One region of the Microbispora sitophila genome, then DNA from elsewhere that is predicted to be linked to it. Evidence: predicted binding sites of a transcription regulator. Region 1 holds the regulator's gene; each other region holds the start of a gene.
The links. The regulator LexA, encoded in region 1, represses DNA repair genes until DNA is damaged. The targets are predictions, from matches to a motif close to TCGAACANNTGTTCGA.

Region 1 (7,158 bases):
GATGCCCAGGGCGGCCCGGTCCTCGTACGGCAGGTAGTCGAGCGCGAGCCGCCGGAAGATGTAGTCCATCACGGACTGCGCCATCCGGACGTCGGGGTCGTCGGTCATGCCCGCCGGCTCGAACCGCATGTTGACGAACTTCTGCACGTACGTGTCGAGCGGCACGCCGTACTGGAGGCCGATCGAGATCGCCACGGAGAAGGCGTCCATCACGCCCGCGAGCGTGCTGCCCTGCTTGGACATCTTGAGGAAGACCTCGCCCAGGCCGTCGTCGGGGTAGGACGAGGCGGTCATGTAGCCCTTGGCGCCGCCCACCGTGAAGCGGGTGGTGGTGCTCGGCCGCTGGTTCGGCATCCGCCGCCGGGTCGGCCGCGCGACCTCCACGACCTGGACGATCGGCTCCTTCTCCGCGGTCTCCTCGGAGACCTCCTCGGAGGTCTTCTTCGCGACCGACAGCGGCTGGCCGACCTTGCAGTTGTCGCGGTAGACGGCCAGGGCCTTGAGGCCGAGCTTCCAGCCCTCCAGGTAGACCTGCTCGATGTCGTCCACCGTGGCCGACTCGGGCAGGTTCACCGTCTTGGAGATCGCGCCGGACAGGAACGGCTGGACGGCCGCCATCATCCGGACGTGGCCCATCGGGGCGATGGCCCGCTCGCCCATCGCGCAGTCGAACACCTCGTAGTGCTCCGGCCGCAGGCCCGGGGCGTCCACGACGTGGCCGTGCTCGGCGATGTACTCGACGATGGCCTCGACCTGCTCCTCCAGGTAGCCGAGCCGGCGCAGCGCCCGCGGGATCGTCTGGTTGACGATCTGCATCGACCCGCCGCCGACGAGCTTCTTGAACTTCACCAGCGCCAGGTCGGGCTCGATGCCGGTGGTGTCGCAGTCCATCATCAGGCCGATGGTGCCGGTCGGGGCGAGCAGCGACGCCTGGGCGTTGCGGTAGCCGTTCTTCTCGCCCAGTTTGAGGCACTCCTGCCACTGCCGGGTGGCCTCGGCGTGCAGGGCCTTGTCCATGTCGTCGAGCGTGCGCAGGTCGTCGTTGGCCGCGGCGTGCTTGCGCATGACCCGCTTGTGCGGCTCGGCGTTGCGCTGGTAGCCGTCGTACGGGCCGACGATCCCGGCGAGCTCGGCCGAGCGGCGGTAGGACACGGCGGTCATCAGCGAGGTGATCCCGGCCGCGATGGCCCGGCCGCCGTCGGAGTCGTACGCGTGGCCGGTCGCCATCAGCAGCGCGCCCAGGTTGGCGTAGCCGATGCCGAGCTGGCGGTACGCCCGGGTGGTTTCGGCGATCTTCTGCGTCGGGAAGTCGGCGAAGGTGATCGAGATGTCCATCGCGGTGATGATCAGCTCGGTGACCTTCACGAAGGTCGCGACGTCGAAGCTGTCGTCGTCACGCAGGAACTTCAGCAGGTTGATCGACGCGAGGTTGCACGAGGAGTTGTCCAGGTGGACATACTCCGAGCAGGGGTTGCTGGCCGTGATACGCCCGGTCTCCGGGCAGGTGTGCCAGTCGTTGATCGTGTCGTCGTACTGCACGCCGGGGTCGGCGCACTCCCAGGCGGCCTGGGCCATCTTGCGGAACAGCGACCGGGCCTCGACCTCCTCGATGACCTCGCCGGTCAGCCGGGCCCGCAGGCCGAACTTCCCGCCGGCCTCGACCGCGCGCATGAACTCGTCGGAGACCCGCACCGAGTTGTTGGCGTTCTGGTACTGGACGGAGACGATGTCCTTGCCGCCGAGGTCCATGTCGAACCCGGCGTCGCGCAGCGCGCGGATCTTGTCCTCCTCGCGCGCCTTGGTCTCGATGAACTCCTCGATGTCGGGGTGGTCCACGTCGAGGACGACCATCTTGGCCGCCCTGCGGGTGGCGCCGCCCGACTTGATGGTGCCGGCGGAGGCGTCGGCGCCGCGCATGAAGGAGACCGGGCCGCTGGCCGTGCCGCCGCTGGACAGGAGCTCCTTGGAGGAGCGGATGCGGGAGAGGTTGACCCCGGAGCCGGAGCCGCCCTTGAAGATCACGCCCTCTTCCTTGTACCAGTCGAGGATCGACTCCATCGTGTCGTCCACGGCCAGGATGAAGCAGGCGCTCACCTGCTGGGGCGAGCGGGTGCCGACGTTGAACCACACCGGGGAGTTGAAGCTGAAGATCTGGTGGATCAGCGCGTGCTTGAGCTCGTGGTCGAAGATCTCCGCGTCCTCCTCGGAGGCGAAGTAGCCGTTCTCGACGCCGGTCCTGGTGTAGACGCCCACGACCCGGTCGACGAGCTGCTTGAGGCTCGACTCGCGCTGCGGGGTGCCCACGGCCCCGCGGAAGTACTTGGTGGTGACGATGTTGGCCGCGTTGACCGACCAGAAGTCCGGGAACTCCACGCCGTGCTGCTCGAAGTTGACCGAGCCGTCCCGCCAGTTCGTCATCACGACGTCGCGCCGCTCCCAGCGGACCTCGTCGTACGGGTGGACACCCGGGGTGGTGAAGACGCGCTTCATCTTCAAGCCCTTGCGCGGGCGCTTGCCCGCCCGGCCCCCCGCGCCCGATACGGTTCCGCTCACGGTCTCCGTCATGATTTCCCCCTCCCAGGGGCCGGTGGAGCCCCTCTTTCGGACCACGCTCGTTACAACCTCATCGTCGCGCCGCGGCCACCGCACCCGCGCCGTGCCGCCGCCTTCGCCCCGTCCCGGTCTCCCGGGAGGCGCTCACTCCTCGATCGGCTCCCGGTCGCCTCTGGCCGCCCTGAGCCGCTCGATCTCCGCCTCGAAGTCGGCCAGCGTCTCGAATCCCCGGTAGACCGACGCGAAGCGCAGGTAAGCCACCTCGTCGAGGTCGCGGAGCGGACCCAGGATGGCCAGGCCCACCTCGTGGGAGGCGATCTCGGCCGCGCCGGTGCCCCGGATGCTCTCCTCGACGCGCTGCCCGAGCTGGGCGAGGGAGTCCTCGCTGACCGGGCGTCCCTGGCAGGCCCGCCGCACGCCGGCGATGACCTTCTCCCGGGAGAACGGCTCGGTGACTCCGCTGCGCTTGCTCACCATCAGCAGCACGGTCTCCTGGGTGGTGAACCTGCGCCCGCACTCGGGACAGGTGCGCCGGCGGCGAATCGCCGCCCCGTCTTCGGCCGCACGGCTGTCCACGACCCGGGTGTCCGGGTGGCGACAGAACGGACAGTGCACTTCATCGCCTCCCTGAACGCACATCCCGAACACAAGGTGTGGTGAACTTACACCGCTGTGACTACTAGATGTTGTGGTCCAACCGTAGGAGTGCCCGACCTTGAACGCAAGTCGAACCGGCCACGGGAGGGGAAGTGCCTGTTCGGCGCGCGTGTCGCACCTCCAGTCACCGCCGCATCACCTGCCCCGCGGGTCGCGGAATACGCCCTTTACGCGCTTTTCCCGGCCCATTTCCGTACGGCTTCTGACCTGGGCGTACAGCGCCCAGAGAAGATCGGGTAAATCGAACACGGGATCGATCGAACTCCCGTACGATGAGGTGGATGGACGGCGAGATCGGCGATTTCGCTGGATATCGAACAATTGTTTGACGGTGATCTTGAATCGCGGTACGGTCGCTCTGTGCGACATGAGGAACACGGATTGAGAGGTGGCATCGTGAGTGACCGAAGTGAGCAAGCGGATGGCGTCAGCGACCTCGCGGTTCGCAGGCGCGACTCGCTTGGCCTCACCCCCAGGCAGCGGAAGATCCTCGAGGTGATCCGCGACTCGGTCCAGCAGCGCGGCTATCCGCCGTCCATGCGGGAGATCGGGGAAGCGGTCCAGCTGACCAGCACCTCCAGCGTGTCGCACCAGCTCACGGCGCTCCAGCGTAAGGGCTACCTCCGGCGTGACCCGCATCGGCCCCGGGCCCTGGAGGTCCGGCTGCCGGGCGAGCCGGTGCTGTGGGTGGACCCGGACGCCACCTCCGAGGAGGAGGCCGGGTTCAACCGGCCCACCGCGGCCTACGTGCCGCTGGTCGGCCGCATCGCGGCCGGTGGTCCCATCCTCGCCGAGCAGAGCATCGAGGACGTGTTCGCGCTGCCCAAGCAGCTCGTGGGCGAGGGCACGCTGTTCCTGCTCCAGGTCTCCGGTGACTCGATGATCGAGGCCGCCATCGCCGACGGCGACTGGGTCGTGGTGCGGCAGCAGCCGGTCGCCGACAACGGCGACATCGTGGCCGCCATGATCGACGGCGAGGCCACCGTGAAGACGTTCAAGCGCAAGGACGGGCACGTGTGGCTGGTGCCGCACAACCCCAACTACGAGCCGATCCCCGGTGACGAGGCCACCGTGCTCGGCAAGGTCACGGCCGTCCTGCGCAAGCTGTAACCGTCCGCCGGTTCCGGACGCCGCACAGGGGACAAGCCCGGCGCTCTCGTGAGCGCCGGGCTTGTGCTGCTGTGCCGTGTTCGGTTCGCCGTCAGGAGGCGGTGCAGCTCACCGGCGACGGGACGCCGTTGGTGCCCGACCAGGTGCCGTTGAAGCCGAACGTGGTCGAGGCCCCGGCGCCCAGCGCGCCGTTGTAGGACAGGTTCGTCACCGTGACGTTGGCTCCGCTCGCGCTGAGCGTGCCGCTCCAGAGCTGGCTGATGCTCTGGCCGTTCGGGAAGGCCCACTTCACGGTCCAGCCCGAGATGGCGGACGACCCCGCCTTGACCGTGACCTCGCCCTGGAAGCCGCCGGGATACTGGTTGGCGACCTTGTATGTGGCGGTGCACGTCTTCCCGCCCGGCGACGAAGGGGACGCGGACGGCGACGCGGAGGGAGACGCCGACGGCGAGACCGACGGGGACACGCTCGGCGAGGCCGAGGGCGACACCGGCGGCGTCGGGTTGCCGCCCGTGGGCGGGATCAGGTAGGGCGAGATGATGCTCTGCTTGGCCTGGTCGACCGTCGCCCAGTCGTCCTTCAGGATGCCGCCCGTGTCACCCGAGTTGGGGTTCCACGACCAGTAGGTGAACGACATGCCGTTCACCCCGCTGCCCATGTACTTCATGAGCTCCTGGAGCCAGATCTTGTCGATGTTGCTGGCCAGCGTGGTGCCGAACTCGCCGACCATGATCGGCGCGATGTTCTGCTTGTACAGGTAGCCCCAGTACTTGTCCCAGACGGCCGGCATGTTGGCCGGGTACGACGGGTCGTCGAACCACGCCTGGTGGTAGACCGACGTGGCGTACTCGTGGGGCGAGTAGACGAGCCGGTTGGCCACGTTCAGCCGCACCGGGTACTGCCCGGCCTTGGTGAGGTTGCCGCCCCACCAGCCGCAGTCCTCGTCGTTGCTGGTGTCGTTGTCCCAGACGTTGGACAGGCCGCCGCTCGGGCAGCTCACGCCCTCCACGAAGATCAGCCAGTTGGGCTGCACGGACAGGATGGCGTTGCCCGCGCGCTCGGCCGCCAGGCGCCAGTCACGCGACTCGTCGCCACAGCCCCAGCAGGAGCCGGTGGCGTTCGGGTTGGTGCCGTCGGCGTGCGGCTCGTTGTGCAGGTCGGCCCCGATGACGGTGGTGTTGCCGGCGTAGTGCTGGGCCAGCGACTTCCAGTCGCTGATCCAGGTGGACTCGGGGACGCCCGAGGTGTACCACAACGCCGTCTGGCCCGCGCTGGTCGGGCGGTGCCGGTCGAGGATTATCCGCATGCCCTTCTGGCCCGCGTAGTCCACGACCTTGTCGAGGATCTGCAGCGGGGACAGGCCGATCAGGTCGGGGTTGGAGTACGTGTTGACGCTCGTCGCCTGCGCGCCCGGCTTCAGCGCGTCGTCCGAGAACGGCACCCGGATCGTGTTGTAGCCCAGGTTCGCCATGAGGTCGAGCTGGCTCTTCCACGGGTTGTTCGCCCACAACCCGTGGAAGGTCTTGTTGTCGGTCTCCATGCCGAACCAGTTGATGCCGGTCAGCCGGACCGTGGCGCCGGTGCTGTCGACGATCTTGTTCCCGCTGGTGTGCAGGTAGCCGGTGCCCGTACCGGCGGCGTTCGCCGGCGAACCGGTGACGACGAGAACGGTCGCCGCCATCGCGGCGGCGGTCGCCAGCCCGCCGAGAATTCGTCTGTACAAGACATGCCTCCCACGCGGGGCGCACGCCGACGGCGAGCCATACGGTCAGGCGCGCACCCCAGACCACCGCCGGAGCGGTGGTGGTCGCGGCATGCCCTGACCGCACGCCTACATCGATATGACTAGTTTGTGGCTCGGGCGTAATTTTGTCCGGTAGGCCAGCCGATCGTCAACGTCCCGTCACGGCACGATGTTGACGAGCTTCGGCGCCCGTACGATCACCTTCCGCGGCTCGCCGTCCAGGTAGGGCCGGACCTTGTCCGACGCCAGAGCCAGGGCCTGCAGGTCCGCCTCGGAGATGTCCGGGGAGACCTCGAGCCGGTCGCGGACCTTGCCCGCCACCTGCACCACGGCCGTGACCGACTCCTGGACCAGCAGCGCCGGGTCCGCCTCGGGCCAGCCGGCCTTCGCGACCGACGGCGCGTGCCCGAGCCGCTCCCAGCCCTCCTCCGCGACGTACGGCGCGACCAGCGACAGCATGATCGCCAGGGTCTCGGCCGCCTCGCGGACGGCCGGGTCGGCCGCGCCGGGACCGGCGTCGATCGCCCGGCGGGCGGCCGTGGTCAGCTCCATCATGCGGGCCACCGCGACGTTGAACCGGTAGCTCTCGACGAGCTTGGTCACCTCGTCGATGGTCCGGTGGACGACCTTGCGCAGCTCGACGTCGCCGCCGGAGAAGTCGATCCCCGGGGCGGACGCCGCACCGGCCTCGGCCATCACGCGGAACGCCCGGGCCAGGAACTTCTGCGACGCGGCCGGCGAGACGTCGGCCCAGTCGATGTCGTCCTCCGGCGGCCCGGCGAAGATCATCGTCAGCCGCACGGCGTCCACGCCGTACGCGTCGATCTGCTCGCCCAGGTCGACACCGTTGCCCAGCGACTTCGACATCGCCTTGCCGCGGTTGATCACCTGGCCCTGGTTGAGCAGGCGCAGGAACGGCTCGGTGAAGCCGACCAGGCCCATGTCGTACAGGACCTTGGTGAAGAACCGCGAGTACAGCAGGTGGAGCACGGCGTGCTCGACGCCGCCGACGTACTGGTCGATCGGGCCCCACTCGCGGACCTTCTCGACGTCGAACGGCCCGCCTTCGTAGTGCGGGTCGCAGTAACGCAGGA
Region 2 (7,158 bases), on a different contig from region 1:
CCTCCGATCGCGGGCTCGGAACCGCCGAGCAGCAGGTAGAGGACGGCCATCCGGACCGTCACGCCGTTGGCGACCTGCTCGACGATCGTCGAGCGCGGCGAGTCGGCGACCTCCGCGGAGATCTCCATGCCGCGGTTCATCGGGCCGGGGTGCATGACGATGGCGTCGTCGTGCAGGCGGGCGAAGCGGTCGCGGTCGAGGCCGTAGCGGCGGCTGTACTCCCGTGCCGAGGGGAAGTAGGCCGCGTTCATCCGCTCCAGCTGGACCCGGAGCATCATCACGACGTCCGACTTGGGCAGCACGGCGTCGAGGTCGTACGAGATCTGGCAGGGCCAGGTCCCGACCGCCACCGGCAGCAGGGTCGGCGGCGCGACCAGCGTCACCTCCGCGCCGAGCGTGTGCAGCAGCAGCACGTTGGACCGGGCGACCCGGCTGTGCAGCACGTCGCCCACGACGGCGATCTTCAGGCCCTCCAGCCGGCCCAGCCGGCGGCGGATGCTGAAGGCGTCGAGCAGCGCCTGGGTGGGGTGCTCGTGGGTGCCGTCCCCGGCGTTGACCACGCTGCCGCGCACCCAGGTGGCCAGGCGGTGCGGCGCGCCCGAGGCGCTGTGCCGGATCACCACGGCGTCGGCGCCCATGGCCTCCAGGGTGAGCGCGGTGTCCTTCAGCGACTCGCCCTTGGACACGCTCGACCCCTTGGCCGAGAAATTGATCACATCGGCCGACAGGCGCTTGGCCGCGGCCTCGAAGGAGATGCGGGTCCGGGTGGAGTCCTCGAAGAAGAGGTTCACCACCGTGCGGCCGCGCAGCGTCGGGAGCTTCTTGATGGACCGCTGCGAGACCCGCGCCAGCTCCTCGGCCGTGTCGAGGATGAGGAGCGCGTCGTCGCGGGTGAGGTCGCCGGTCGAGATCAGGTGACGCTTCATCGGTCGTCCTCCTTGATGAGCACGACCGCGTCGCGCCCGTCCGTCTCCTCCAGGAAGACCTTGACCTTCTCGCTCTTGGAGGTCGGCAGGTTCTTGCCGACGTAGTCGGCGCGGATCGGCAGCTCCCGGTGGCCGCGGTCCACGAGCGTGGCGAGCTGGACGGCCCTGGGCCTGCCCACGTCGTTCAGCGCGTCGAGCGCGGCGCGCACGGTGCGGCCGGAGTAGAGGACGTCGTCCACGAGGACGACGGTCCTGCCGTCCACGCCGTCCGGGGGCAGTTCGGTGCGGCCGAGCGGGCGCGCGGGCCGCAGGCGGAGGTCGTCGCGGTACATCGTGACGTCGATGGCGCCGACGGGGACCTTGATCCCCTCGAACTGCGCGATGCGCCCGGCGATGCGGTGCGCGAGGGTGGCGCCGCGGGTGGGGATGCCGAGCAGGACGACGCTCTCCGCGCCCCTGGTGCGTTCGAGGATCTCGTGCGCGATCCGGGTGAGCGCCCGATGGATGTCGGGCCCCTCCAGGACGGCACGGGCCTGATTTTGGGCATCAGACATGAAAAAGTCACCACCTTTCCCGCCTCACGGGACGGGTCTTAAAAGGGTGTCGGGTCTGCTTAGAGTATCAGGGCCGTCTGCGAACCCCCTCCCGCCAGGGGTGATGCCCCCGAAGGGACCGTTCGCCCTCGGCGTGACAGAGACGTGCCGGGCCCGTTCCGGGGACGGGGGTGGGGGTGCCGGGGATCGGAAGCCGCATCGCACCGGGTGTCGGTGATTTCGGTGAGAGCACTGTTTGACGCTCTTTTTTCCAATCAGCTTGACCTTTGGGAGTGTCGGCTTTACCGTCACTGTCCGTAACCACAACACGCGACCTTCCTGGGTAAAACCCGACGCAGCGGTCACCGAAGGTGCCGGTCACGGGCACCAGCCCCGGTGTTCGGAACGCTTAGGACAAGGACGCACAATCAAGTGAGAAGAGACATAGAAAGCCGGGGGCCACACGATGCCGTCTGACTACGCCAAGTCGCTGGGCGCGCGCCTGCGCGCCATCCGGACCCAGCAGGGGCTGTCCCTGCACGGTGTCGAAGAGAAGTCCCGTGGGCGGTGGAAGGCCGTCGTCGTGGGCTCCTACGAGCGGGGCGACCGCGCGGTGACCGTGCAGAAGCTTGCCGAGCTCGCGGATTTCTACGGAGTGCCGGTGTCGGAGCTTCTTCCGGGCGGAGCCGCCCCCAGTCCGCTTGCGCCCGCTCCCAAGTTGGTCATCGACCTGGAGCGGCTGTCTCAGCTGCCCAAGGACAAGGCCGGCCCGCTTGCCCGCTACGCCGCCACCATCCAGAGCCAGCGCGGCGACTACAACGGCAAGGTGCTGTCCATCCGGCAGGAGGACCTGCGCTCGCTCGCGGTCATCTACGACAAGTCGCCGGTCGAGCTGACCGAGGAGTTCATCCACTGGGGCGTGCTCGACGCGGAGGCCCGCCGCGCCGTCGAGTCCTTCTGACCTCCCGCCTGGTTCGTACGCGGCTCCCCGTGACGATGTCCGCCCTCTCCGGCCCAAGTCGTGTACGAATCAAGCCCCTGCTGCGCGTGGCCAGGGCGGCGCCTCCGCAACGGGGAGCCGCCGGCACGAGTGATTCCCGCCACGCGGGGATAGGCAGGACATGACGTTTTACGTGGGCTCCGAGGTGGGCAGGCTTCGCCGGGTCCTGGTCGACATACCCGAACTCGCGCTCAAGCGGCTCACCCCGGGCAACAAGGACGGCCTGCTGTTCGACGACGTGCTCTGGGTGCACCGCGCGCTGGAGGAGCACCGGGAGTGGTGCGAGGTGCTCGCCGGGCGCGGCGTCGAGGTGCACCACCTCGGCGACCTCCTGCGGGAGGTGATCGAGATCCCCGACGCGCGCAAGCACATCCTCGACGGCAGCGTCGACGAGCACTGGTTCGGCCCGCTGGCCGCCGACGCGATCCGCAACACGCTCGACGCCCTCGACGCGGACACGCTCGCGCCGCTGCTGACCGGCGGGATCACCAAACGCGAGATCATGGAGCTGGGCTGCGACCCCGGCTCCATCGCCTTCCACACGCTCGGCATGGACGACTTCGTCCTCCCGCCGCTGCCCAACCACCTGTTCGCCCGCGACACCTCCTGCTGGGTGTACGACGGGGTGTCGATCAACCCGATGCGCAAGAAGGCGCGCAGGCGGGAGACCGTCAACTACGAGGCGGTCTACCGGTGGCACCCGCTGTTCGCCGCGGGATACGGCAACCCCGGCGGCGGCGGGTTCAACGTCTGGTACGAGGGCGTGCGCATGGCCCCGGCCACCATCGAGGGCGGCGACGTCCTGGTGCTCGGCAACGGCGTCGTGCTCGTCGGGGTGAGCGAGCGCACCCAGCCGCAGGCCGTGGAGATGCTGGCGACCAACCTGTTCCGGACGGGGTCGGCGACCCGCATCGTGGCGCTCGACCTGCCCAAGACCCGTGCGTTCATGCACCTCGACACCGTGATGACCAACGTCGACGTGGGCGTGTTCACCAAGTACGCCGGGCTCGGGATGCTCCCGTCGTACACGGTGGAGCCGGGTGACACCGACAAGGAGCTGAAGGTCACCGACCATCCGCCGGAGGACATGCACAAGGCGATCGCGCGGGCCCTCGGCCTGGACGACATCAAGGTCCTCACGCCGACGCAGGACGTGCACGCCGCTGAGCGCGAGCAGTGGGACGACGGCTGCAACGTGCTGGCGCTGGAACCCGGCGTGGTCGTGGCCTACGAGCGCAACACCACGACCAACAACCATCTGCGCAGGCACGGCATCGAGGTCATCACGATCCGGGGCAGCGAACTCGGCCGCGGACGCGGCGGGCCGCGGTGCATGAGCTGCCCGATGGAGCGCGACCCCGTCTGACCAGGCGACGCGCGGCGGCCAAGACCGGGCGATCCGGGCCGTGGGCGGAGCCGGAGGTCAGCCGGCCATGGGCAGGGTGGGGCGGCCGGGCAGGCCGAGGATCGACTCGACCTCGCCGACGAACCTGTCCGCTTCCGCTATGATCTCCTCTGCGTCGTTCTGCGTGACGGCTCGCACCATGCCCGCCTCGGCCGCCGCGCGCTTGGTCGCGCTCACCGCGAAGTAGGCCGCCCAGTCCGCGAGCTTGGGCTCGGCCTCCGGCAGCAGCTCCCAGGCGCTGCGCAGCCGGCGCCTGCGGCCGTCCATCGGCCGCGGACGGGCCGCGAGGATCCCGGCGGCCGCGCGGAGGGCCGCCAGATGGGCCGACACGTAGCGGTCCGCGGGGGTGGGCCCGACGGTGGCGTCCGCGAGGCATGCCCTGGCGTCCGCGAGGTGTGCCAGAACCGCCTGCGAGAGCCGGGGCCCGCTCTTCTGATCGTCGTTCTGCTCAGTCATGCCCGCCTCCTTGAGTCGTGGCACTCCGGCGAAGGTCGCCGGTGACTTCACAGTCGCAGATCGCACCGACAATTTCGCCGGCCGGGAGATCCCGTGAACCGCTCGAGATCGCCCGACGCTTTCTCAGGCTCCCGTGGGCGGCCGGACGAGGAGCTTCCCCTCTCCCCGTCCGGCCCACGCCGCGGGCCGTGCCGCATCCGTCTCCGCCGACGACGAAGGCACGAATCCAACGGGGTGGGCGCGAGCCGCGAGTCCCACGCCCACTCCATCGAACATAGATTCGACCATGTCCCATGTCAAGGCTGTCAACGAATACGTGTTCGAGGACCGCGTTCGAAACATGGGCGAGAGACGACGGAGGGGCCCCGCGCGACACCACGCGCGGGGGCCCACCGGGGTTGGGATCAGCGCCTGTAGGCGCCCCAGACGTGCACGGGGACGCCCTTGCCGAGCATGCCGGGCAGGATCTCGGCCACGTTCATGGGCAGCCGCACGCAGCCGTGCGACGCGGGGTAGAGCGGCACCGACAGCGCGCCGTGGAGCGCGATGCCGCCGTTGAAGAAGATCGGGTTGTAGAGCTGCCCGAGGTAGGACCGGTGCCAGCCCTTGACCCGCCAGGTGGTCTTGTAGTCGCCGGTCGGCGTGCGGGCACTGCCGGAGAACCGCTGCCGCTTGCCGTTCCAGGTGGCGTACTCGGTGTAGGGGATGCCGCTGCCGCTGGAGATGTGGCTGATCAGCACCGGCGCGCCGCCCCGGTACAGAACCATCACCTGCTTGGTCAGGTTCACCTCGACGCGGGTCGCCTTGCCTCTGGGCACCAGGACCTGGGGCGCCCGGGGGTTCTCCAGCGCCTTCCAGGTGCGGGCGGCGACCGTGCTGGTCGGCGTGATCCCCTGCACCTTCTGGAACGCCCACACCGCCGTCAGCGTGGTCCCGCCGTACCGGCCGTCGGCACTGCCGGGCATGTACCCGAGCTCCTTGAGCCGGGCCTGCAGCGCCTTCACGGCGGAGCCCTTGGCGCCGAGCTTGAGCGTCTTGCCCGGGGCGGTGAACGGCGCGTAACCGGTGGCGCGGGCGGGGACGGCGCCTCGTGCCGGGAGCGCGGGAAGCGCCGAGGACGCCGGGAGCACGGTCCCCGTGGTCACCACTCCCGCCGGCGCGGCGGTGCGCGCCTGCGCCGTGCCGGCGACGCCGGTCGCCGCCAAGGCCGCTGCGAACGTCACGGCCCCCACTGCGACGAGCAGTCCCCGTCGACTCCTCATCATGACCAACCCCCTCATAAGCCCGTTTTCTCGATCAAAGGACTCACCTTACGGTCCGATTGTGAGCCGCGTGATCGTAAGTGGCCATAATCGGCCGCGTATGTCCTGGCAATCCGTTTAGAGTGACCAGGTGGCAGAAAAGTTGCATCCCAACGTCGTCCGGGTCCAGGAGGCCCTGCGGGCCCACGCGGTGACGGGCGAGGTCGTCGTGCTGGACGAGGCCGCCCCGACGGCCGCCACGGCGGCGGCCCAGCTGGGCTGCGAGGTCGGCGCGATCGCCAACAGCCTGATCTTCGACGCGGACGGCGCGCCGCTGCTGGTGCTGACCAGCGGAGCCCACCGCGTGAACACCGAGCTGGTCGCGCGGCTCGTGGGCGCGGCGAAAGTGCGGCGGGCCACACCGGAGTTCGTCCGCGAGCACACCGGACAGCCCATCGGCGGCGTCGCCCCGGTCGGGCACCCCGCGCCCGTACGGACGCTGGTGGACAGCTGGCTGGGCAAACACGAGGTCGTGTGGGCCGCCGCAGGGCACCCTCACACCGTCTTCCCCACGTCCTTCGACGAGCTGCTGCGCATCACCGGGGGCACGGCCGCCGAGGTGGAGTGACGCCTGCCGGACCGGCCCGGCGTCGTTTTGCTAGTGTGCGACGCGTGATCCGACTGCGACGGGTGGGCCCCGACCAATTCAGGGCGGCGCTGGACACCGTGCTGGAGATCTACACGGTCGCCATGCGCCCGCCGTCGGACCAGCTCGCGGGCCGCATGGCGATCATGCGTAACCACGCCACCTATCCCGACTTCGACTGCGTGCTCGCGGAGGACACGCAGGCCTCCGCGATCGCCGGCTTCGCGTACGGCTTCCACGGCGGCCAGGGGCAGTGGTGGCACGACGTCGTACGCGGGGCGCTGCAGGACCGGGCCGGGCCGGTGGTGGCGGAGGACTGGTTCGGCGACGCCCTGGAGATCGCCGAGGTCCACGTGCGCCCCGAGTATCAGGGCCGGGGAATCGGCCGGCGGCTGATCCACACGCTGTGCGATGGCCGCCCTGAGCGTACGGCCGTGCTGTCGACGCACGACGCGCCCACGGTGGCCCGGCATCTCTACCGGGACGTCGGCTTCGCCGACCTGATGACCCGGTTCGTCTTCCCCGGCGGCTACGAGGAGTACGTCATCGCCGGGGTTCGGCTGCCGCTGTCCGAGCGCGGGGCCGGCGAGGGCTGACGGAACCGGCCGGCTCAGCCGGCGACGGTGGCGGGCACGCTGTGCAGCGCCTGGAACACCTCGCGCGTCGCGCTCGACCGGTTGAAGGTGATGAAGTGGATGCCGGGCGCGCCCTCGTCGAGAAGCTTCTGGCACAGCTCGACGGCGTGTTCGATGCCGAGGCGGCGGACCGCGGCCGGGTCGTCGGCGACGGCCTCGAACCGCTCGGCCAGCTCCGGCGGGAACGGTGCGCCGGACAGCTGCTCCGACCGGGCGATCGTGCTCATCTGCGTGACGGGCATGATGCCGGGGATGATCGGGGTGTCGCACCCCTGGGCCGCCACGCGGTCGCGCAGCCGCAGGTAGTCGTCCGCCT
Region 3 (7,158 bases), on a different contig from region 1:
CCTCCTCGACGTCGTCCTTGTCGAACTGCGACATCGGGAACTCCAGCAGGCTGCGCTCGACCGGCGTGCGGTCGCGCAGCGTGGAGTTGCCGACCAGCACGCCGCAGGGGTGCAGCGCGATGTGCCGGGGCAGCCCGTCGAGCCGCTCCGCCAGGCGGAACACCGTCTCCAGCGACCGGTCGTTGAGCCCGCTGTCGCGCAGTTCGGGCAGGTCCGACAGCGCGGCCCTGATCTGCCTGGCCCGCACCTGCGGGAACGCCTTGGCGATGACGTCGATCTCGTGCGGCGGCAGGCTCATGGCGGCGCCGACGTCCCTGATCGCGCTGCGGGCGCGGTAGGTCTCCATCATCGACACGCAGGCCACCCGGTCTTCGCCGTACCTGTCGAGGATCGCGCGGTAGCAGTCGAGGCGGCGGGCCGACTCCACGTCGATGTCGATGTCGGGCAGGCCCTTGCGGCCCTCCGACAGAAAACGCTCCATCAGCAGGCCGTGTTCGAGCGGGTTCACCTCGCCGATGCCGATCAGGTAGTTGACCAGGCTGCCCGCCCCCGAGCCGCGGATCGCGCACCGCACACCCATCGCCCGGATCATGTCCGTGATGCCGGCGACGGACGTGAAGTAGCCCGACAGCCGCTTCTTCTCGATGACGTGGAGTTCGGCGGCGAGCCGGTCGCGGGCCTCGGCCGATCGCTCCAGGCCCCGCCGCTCCAGTCCCTCCTCGCAGCGGCGCCGCAGCAGGGGCACCGGGTCCTCGCCGACCTCGGGCAGGTGGAGCCGGGGCCGCTCGGGTTCGAGCAGGGGCACGATCTCGACGGGGTCGAGCACGCACCTGCCGGCCACGCGGCGCGTCTCGGCCAGCAGCCGCGCCGCCCGGCCGGTGTCGCCGCCGCAGATCCGCGCGGCCACCCGCGCCATCTCGGCGCCGTCCTTCAGGTACGCGTGGGCCGTCGGGTCGTCGAGGTGCCGCCCGTCGAGGGGCACCAGCTTGCGCGCCGCGTCGAGCACGTTGCCGACCTGGTGGTCGGCGGCGTCCAGGTAGCGGACCGCGTTGGTCAGCACGACCGGCACGCCCGTCGAGTCGGCCAGCGCGATCATGCGGGCGGCGGTGTTCGCGTCGCGGTAGCCGTACAGGTCGGACACCTCGACGACCAGGTCGGGGACCACCGCGCGCCAGGCGGACAGCAGGGCCCTGGCCTGGTCGTCGCGCCGCTCGGCCACCGCACGGCCGACGCCCGAGCGGGGCCCGAGCAGCACGGTCAGCCGCGGCCCGCCGTCCGGGCCGGTCGCGTGCTCGGCCACCATCCCCGGTGTGACGTACGGCTCACCGCGCTCCCCCGCCTGGTGGGCGGCCGTGACCAGGCGGCACAGGGCGGCCCAGCCACCGGTGCGCGCGAGCACGACGACCCGCGCCGGCTCGCCCGCCGTCCCCCGGCCGTGCCCGCGTCCGTGTCCGGTACGGCGGCCGGACGGCAGGCCGCCTCCGAACAGGTCGTCCGACGTGGAAGAACCCTTGTCGAGGGCGAGGTCCACGCCGACGACCGGGCGGACGCCCTGCTCGTGGCAGGCGATGACGTGCTTGATCGCGCCGTAGAGGCCGTCGCGGTCGGTCAGCGCCAGCGTGTCCATGCCGTGCTCGGCGGCCCGCCGGACGAGGGCGGCCGGGAACGCGGTGCCGTACCGCAGTGAGAAGGCGGACGCCACGTGCAGGTGGGCGAAGGCGTGCGTCACAGGCGCGCCCCCGTCCGTCCCCCGGTCCGTCCTCCAGCGGCCCGTCCCCCGATCGTCGTGGGTAGCTGGAGCGTTCCCATCAGTCCCAGGCCCTCAGCAGGAGCCAGCCGCCGCTGGCGGTGTCGAAGCGCAGTTCATAGGTCCCGACCTCCTTGCCGGCCGCGGCCCCCAGTCGCCAGAAGCGCCGCTCGCCGGGATCGGCGTCCGAGGTCTTCCACCATTCCCTGGCGACCACCCAGTGGTCCTGGATCTCGCGGACGGTGTAGAGCCGGTCACGCCAGACGAACTGAGCAGGGTGCCCGTCCCGGACCCATACCTCGATCGGATCGCCGTAAAGTCTGCTCAAGACTCCTTCTCCCTGTGGCTTCGTGGCCACCCGGGGGAAGACGGGCGGATGATTCGGGCAGAATCGCCGCTACTTCGAACATACGTTCCCAGGAGATCGAACGCAAGTCGGCGCGGCCCGTTCCCGGGAACGAAAGCCCAGGAAGCGCGTCCGCCGGCGGATCACTCGCCGAGCCAGATCCCACCGCCCCGGTAGGGCGGCTCCTCTCGTTCGGTGGCGTCCGTCACCGCCGCCCAGACGCGCGCCGCCCCCGGCTCCCTGACGACGGCCGCCACCCGGGTGTGCCCGAGCGGGCCCGCCGGAAACGTCCCGTGCGTCCACCGGCCGCCCGACAGGTGGCCGACCGCCGTGCTCCACTCGTTCTTCGAGTAGAACAGCCAGAACCCGCCCCGGCCGTCGGCCTCCAGCCGCAGGTGGGGATCGAGCTCGGGCTCGCCCGGCAGGCTGTAGCTCCACCGTCCGTTCTCACGCAGCAGGAACAGGGTGCGGCCGCAGAAGGTCACATCCTCCTCCTCGCCGCCGCAGACCCACGCGACCCAGCCGACGGCCGCCACCCTGCCCGCCTCGTCCACCGCGAGGTCCACGAGCTCGGAGAGCTGGTCGCGGTGCAGCGCGGGGACCGCGGGGAGCGGGACCGTGCTCCAGGACCAGCCGTTCCACCGGGCGACGGCGGCCCTGCCGCGACTGGAACCGGCCGCCCAGACCGCGCCGCCGGGCAGGCCGTCCACGTCCTTGGCGACCAGCGGCGGCCGTGCCGTACGCCAGGCCCTGCCGTCCCAGTGCCGCAGATCCGCCCGGGAGCTCCAGGGCTCCTCGGCTCCCCCGGCCCCGTCCAGGAAGTTGGCGTTCACGACCGCCCACACATCGCCGGGTGCCGCCGCGTGCACCCCCTTCAGGTCCGCGCCCGGGCCGGGCGCCGCGGTCCACCTCCGCCCGTTCCAGCGCGCGGCGGTCTTCTCGCCGAACAGCCACACGTCGCGGTCGGAGGAGGCGGCCACGGCGCGCGGCTCCATCGGCGGGGCCGGAACCTCGCGCCACCGCCCCCCGTCCCCGCGCAGCAGCAGCGGCGCGTTCGCCTCGCGCCCGCACGGCTCGGGCACGCGGGTGCCGGCCGCCCACACGGTCCCCTCTCGGGTCACGGCCAGGCTCGTGAGGCGGTCACGGTAGTCGTAGTGGGCGACGCGCCACCCGCCGGCCCGGTCAGGGCTCGGCTCCGGCCTGGGCGAGCCGGTCAGGCAGGAGGGCGAGGGCCGCTCCCGCGGGGCGGCCGTGGCGGCCGCGGCGTCGGTCTCGTTCCAGGTCTCGAGATCGCGAGGCGTGGTCGACGCGCACGCCGCCGGCAGCACCATCGCGGCCAGCGCCGCCGTCACCCGCAGAATCCGCGTCCGCATAACCGTAAGACGCGGCGGTCCGGCATCCGGTTCTGCCGGAACAGGAGGGGCCTGTTTGGCACTCGGGACAGGAGAGTGCTAACAGTATTGACGTCGCCGGCGCGGGCGCTGGGACCGGGCACTACGACGCGTACGCGGCGGCGGTGGATTCCTACGCCGAAGACCGTGGATGCGCATCGGAGGTGTACTCGTCATGCGTTCAGTGAGCGACCTTCACCCCGCCCGGTTCCGCTCCGGCGGCCTGCGGATCGCGATGGTCGCCCCGCCCTGGTACGAACTGCCGCCCCGCGGGTATGGCGGCATCGAGGCCATGGTGTCCGACCTGACCACCGCCCTCGTGCGCCGTGGTCACACGGTGACGTTGATCGGCGCGGGACGCGCGGACACCCCGGCGGACTACGTCGCCACCTATCCGGAGGCCCCCTCGTCGCGCATCGGAGAGCCGCTGCCCGAGGTGGTGCACGCGGCGGCCGCCGCGGCCACGCTGGCCTCCCTCGACGTCGACATCGTTCACGACCACTCCCTGGCCGGCCCGCTCACCGCGGCCTCCCGTACGGCCCCGACGCTGGTGACCGTGCACGGCAGAATCGACGGCGACCTCGGCGAGTTCTACCGCCGGCTCGGCGGCGCCGTCTCGCTGGCGGCGATCTCCGGCTCCCAGCGCAGGTCGGCCGCCGACCTGAACTGGGCGGGGGTCGTGCACAACGCCGTGGACGCCGCGGCCTTCCCCTACCGGGAGGACAAGGAGGACTGGCTCCTGTGGCTGGGCAGGTTCAGCCCGGACAAGGGCGCTCACCTGGCCATCGACGCCGCCCGCGCCGCCGGGCGGAGGATCCTCCTCGCAGGCAAGCTGACCGAGCCGTCCGAGCACGACTACTTCTCCCGGTTCGTCCGACCTCGCCTGGGCGCGGACGCCGAGTACGTGGGCGAGGCCGACGCCGCCCGCAAGCGCGACCTGCTGTCGCGGGCGCGCTGCCTGCTGTTTCCCATCCAGTGGGAGGAGCCGTTCGGGCTGGTGATGATCGAGGCGATGGCGTGCGGCACGCCGGTGGTCACCCTGCGCCGCGGCGCGGCCCCCGAGGTCGTGGTGGACGGCGTCACCGGTTTCGTGCGCACCTCGCCGGACGAGCTGCCGGACGCGGTCGAGCGGGCCGGCGACCTGGACCCGCGCGCCTGCCGCGCTCACGTCGAGCGGCATTTCGACGTCTCGGTCATGGCCGAGGGATACGAGCGCATCTACCAGCAGGTGATCGCGGGGGCCGCCCCGCGGGGCCGCACCCCCGCCCCAGCCCCCGCCCTCGCCGGCTGACCGGCGACTCCCGGCCCGACCGCGCCCTGCCGTACGTGCGGGCGGGCCGGGGCCCGCTCAGCGGAGCGCGCCCCTCTCGTACAAGGGCTCAGAGCGCGCGTTCCGCGTAGGCGGCCAGCAGCTGCGCCTCCGCGGTGTCGAAGTACGCGAGCAGCTCCCGCTCGGCCCGCTCGTGATCGCCGTCGATCAGCAGCGTGGCGATGCGCGCGTTGTCTTCCAGGTAGGGCTCGTGGAAGGTCCTCAGCTCGCCCATCACGTGGAAGGCCAGCCGCAGCTCGGCGAGCAGGCGCGCCATGGTCTCGTCCACGCGGGGACTGGCGAGCAGCGCGGTGATCGCGCGATGGAACCGCATGTTGGCGGTGCCGACGGCCGCCCAGTCGCCGCTCTCCGCGGCCGCCTGGCCCTCCTCGACGTGGTGCCGCACCTCCCTCACGGCCTCGGGCGCGGCCGTGACGGCCGCCCGCACGCCCGCCGTCTCCAGGATGCGCCGCATCGCGTAGATGTCCGCCACGTCGGCCGCGGCGAGCTTCCGGACGAAGACACCGCGGTGCAGCTCGTGCACCAGCAGGTTCTCGTGCGACAGCAGCCTGAACGCCTCTCGGAGCGTGTTGCGGGAGACGCCGAGCAGGTTCCCGATCGTCTCCTCCGACAGGCGGGTGCCCGGGGGCAGGGATCCGTCGATGACGTTCTCCCGCAGGACGTCGGCGACCAGCTCCGCGGCGCTGGCGCGATCGAGCACCGGCCGAGCCGCGCTCAACCGTGCCGCCCAGTCCGCCATAGCCGTCATCGCCCTAACCCCTCCTCGACCGCCAGATCACTCCCAGCTTAGGCCGCGGCACGCCGGCCGAATTCCGCGATCACCATTGGATTTCGCCCGATCACAGCCAGTTGTAGCGCAGAAGTAACCTACAAGAGGCTTGATGAATCGTTGAACAATCCTCTAGCTTCCAGGGGAGGTGAGCAAAGGAGTCTCGCATGAACCGACCCCCCGACACCCAGACGGCTTCATCCGCGGGCATCACGAGCGGAGGGCGGCGCTCGGCGCTGCTCGGCGCGATGTTCCTCATGGCCACGAGCGCCATCGGCCCCGGCTTCATCACTCAGACGACGACGTTCACGGCGCGGCTCGGGGCGGCGTTCGCGTTCGTCATCGTCGCCTCGATCCTCGTCGACATCGCCGTCCAGCTGAACGTCTGGCGGGTGATCGGCGTCTCCGGGATGCGCGCCCAGACGCTGGGCAACCGGGTGCTGCCCGGCTCGGGATATCTCCTGGCCGTCCTCGTGGCCTTCGGCGGCCTGGTGTTCAACATCGGCAACGTCGGCGGCGCGGCACTCGGCCTGGACGCCCTCGCGGGGGTCGACGTCAAGATCGGCGGCACGGTGTCCGCCCTGATCGCCGTCGCCATCTTCCTCAGCAGGCGGGCCGGGGTCGCCGTGGACCGGATCGTCGTCGTCCTCGGCGTCGTGATGGTGGCGCTGACGCTGTACGTGGCGATCGTCTCCCACCCGCCGGTCGGCGAGGCCCTGCGGCAGACGGTCCTGCCGGACACGGTCGACTTCCTCGCCGTCACGACGCTGATCGGCGGCACGGTCGGGGGTTACATCACCTACGCGGGGGCGCACCGGCTCATCGACGCGGGCGTGACCGGGCCGCGGAACGCCGGGCAGATCACCCACGGTTCGGTCACCGGCATCCTCGTCACCGGAGTCATGCGGGTGATCCTCTTCCTCGCCGCGCTCGGCGTGGTCGCCGGGGGATTCCGGCTCGCCGCGGACTCGGCGAATCCGGCCGCCGACATCTTCCGGAGCGCGGCGGGCGAGCTGGGCCTGCGGCTGTTCGGAGTCGTCCTGTGGGCCGCGGCCATCACCTCGGTCATCGGCGCCTCGTACACGTCGGTGTCGTTCCTCGCCAGCTTCTCGCCCCGGACGGACCGCTACCGCTCGTGGATCACGGTGGCCTTCATCGTGGTCTCGACCGCGGTCTTCCTCCTCCTCGGCAAGGCTCCGGCCAACCTCCTGATCCTCGCCGGAGCACTCAACGGCCTCATCCTGCCCGTCGGCCTGGCGGTGATCCTCTGGGTCGCCGCACGCCGCCGTGATCTCATGGGCGGATACCGCTACCCTCTCTGGCTTCTCGGCGTCGGCGTGCTCGCCTGGGCCCTGACCATCTACCTCGGCTGGAACTCCCTCAGCGGAATCAGCGCGCTCTGGAGCTGACGTGCCCTACCCGACCATGTGCATCGACCTCAACTCCGACCTGGGCGAGGGCTTCGGCCAGTGGACGCTCGGCGACGACGACGCGCTGCTGTCGATCGTCACGAGCGCCAACGTCGCCTGCGGGTTCCACGCCGGAGACCCGGTGATCATGCGGCGCACCTGCGAG

Region 2: IL992_RS08805 (SAV_6107 family HEPN domain-containing protein) is a predicted target of LexA. The motif match lies at 4,589-4,604, and genes of this name have one in related genera.
Region 3: IL992_RS38280 (DUF6504 family protein) is a predicted target of LexA. The motif match lies at 2,150-2,165, and genes of this name have one in related genera.

The regions. Positions count from the first base shown of each region.
Region 1 is NZ_JADBGC010000014.1:143,473-150,630, forward strand. Features, by position in the region: gene IL992_RS25615 (vitamin B12-dependent ribonucleotide reductase) at 1-2,565, opposite strand, end outside; gene nrdR (transcriptional regulator NrdR) at 2,698-3,168, opposite strand; gene lexA (transcriptional repressor LexA) at 3,604-4,320, shown strand; gene IL992_RS25630 (cellulase family glycosylhydrolase) at 4,412-6,043, opposite strand; gene leuS (leucine--tRNA ligase) at 6,224-7,158, opposite strand, start outside.
Region 2 is NZ_JADBGC010000004.1:156,656-163,813, reverse strand. Features, by position in the region: gene IL992_RS08825 (aspartate carbamoyltransferase catalytic subunit) at 1-926, opposite strand, end outside; gene pyrR (bifunctional pyr operon transcriptional regulator/uracil phosphoribosyltransferase PyrR) at 923-1,480, opposite strand; gene bldD (transcriptional regulator BldD) at 1,926-2,420, shown strand; gene IL992_RS08810 (arginine deiminase) at 2,581-3,825, shown strand; gene IL992_RS08805 (SAV_6107 family HEPN domain-containing protein) at 3,883-4,320, opposite strand; gene IL992_RS08800 (L,D-transpeptidase family protein) at 4,725-5,543, opposite strand; gene IL992_RS08795 (YbaK/EbsC family protein) at 5,713-6,189, shown strand; gene IL992_RS08790 (GNAT family N-acetyltransferase) at 6,234-6,803, shown strand; gene metF (methylenetetrahydrofolate reductase [NAD(P)H]) at 6,818-7,158, opposite strand, start outside.
Region 3 is NZ_JADBGC010000029.1:93,825-100,982, forward strand. Features, by position in the region: gene IL992_RS38275 (DNA polymerase III subunit alpha) at 1-1,729, opposite strand, end outside; gene IL992_RS38280 (DUF6504 family protein) at 1,809-2,075, opposite strand; gene IL992_RS38285 (hypothetical protein) at 2,237-3,466, opposite strand; gene IL992_RS38290 (glycosyltransferase family 4 protein) at 3,660-4,775, shown strand; gene IL992_RS38295 (GntR family transcriptional regulator) at 4,864-5,562, opposite strand; gene IL992_RS38300 (NRAMP family divalent metal transporter) at 5,751-6,992, shown strand; gene IL992_RS38305 (LamB/YcsF family protein) at 7,009-7,158, shown strand, end outside.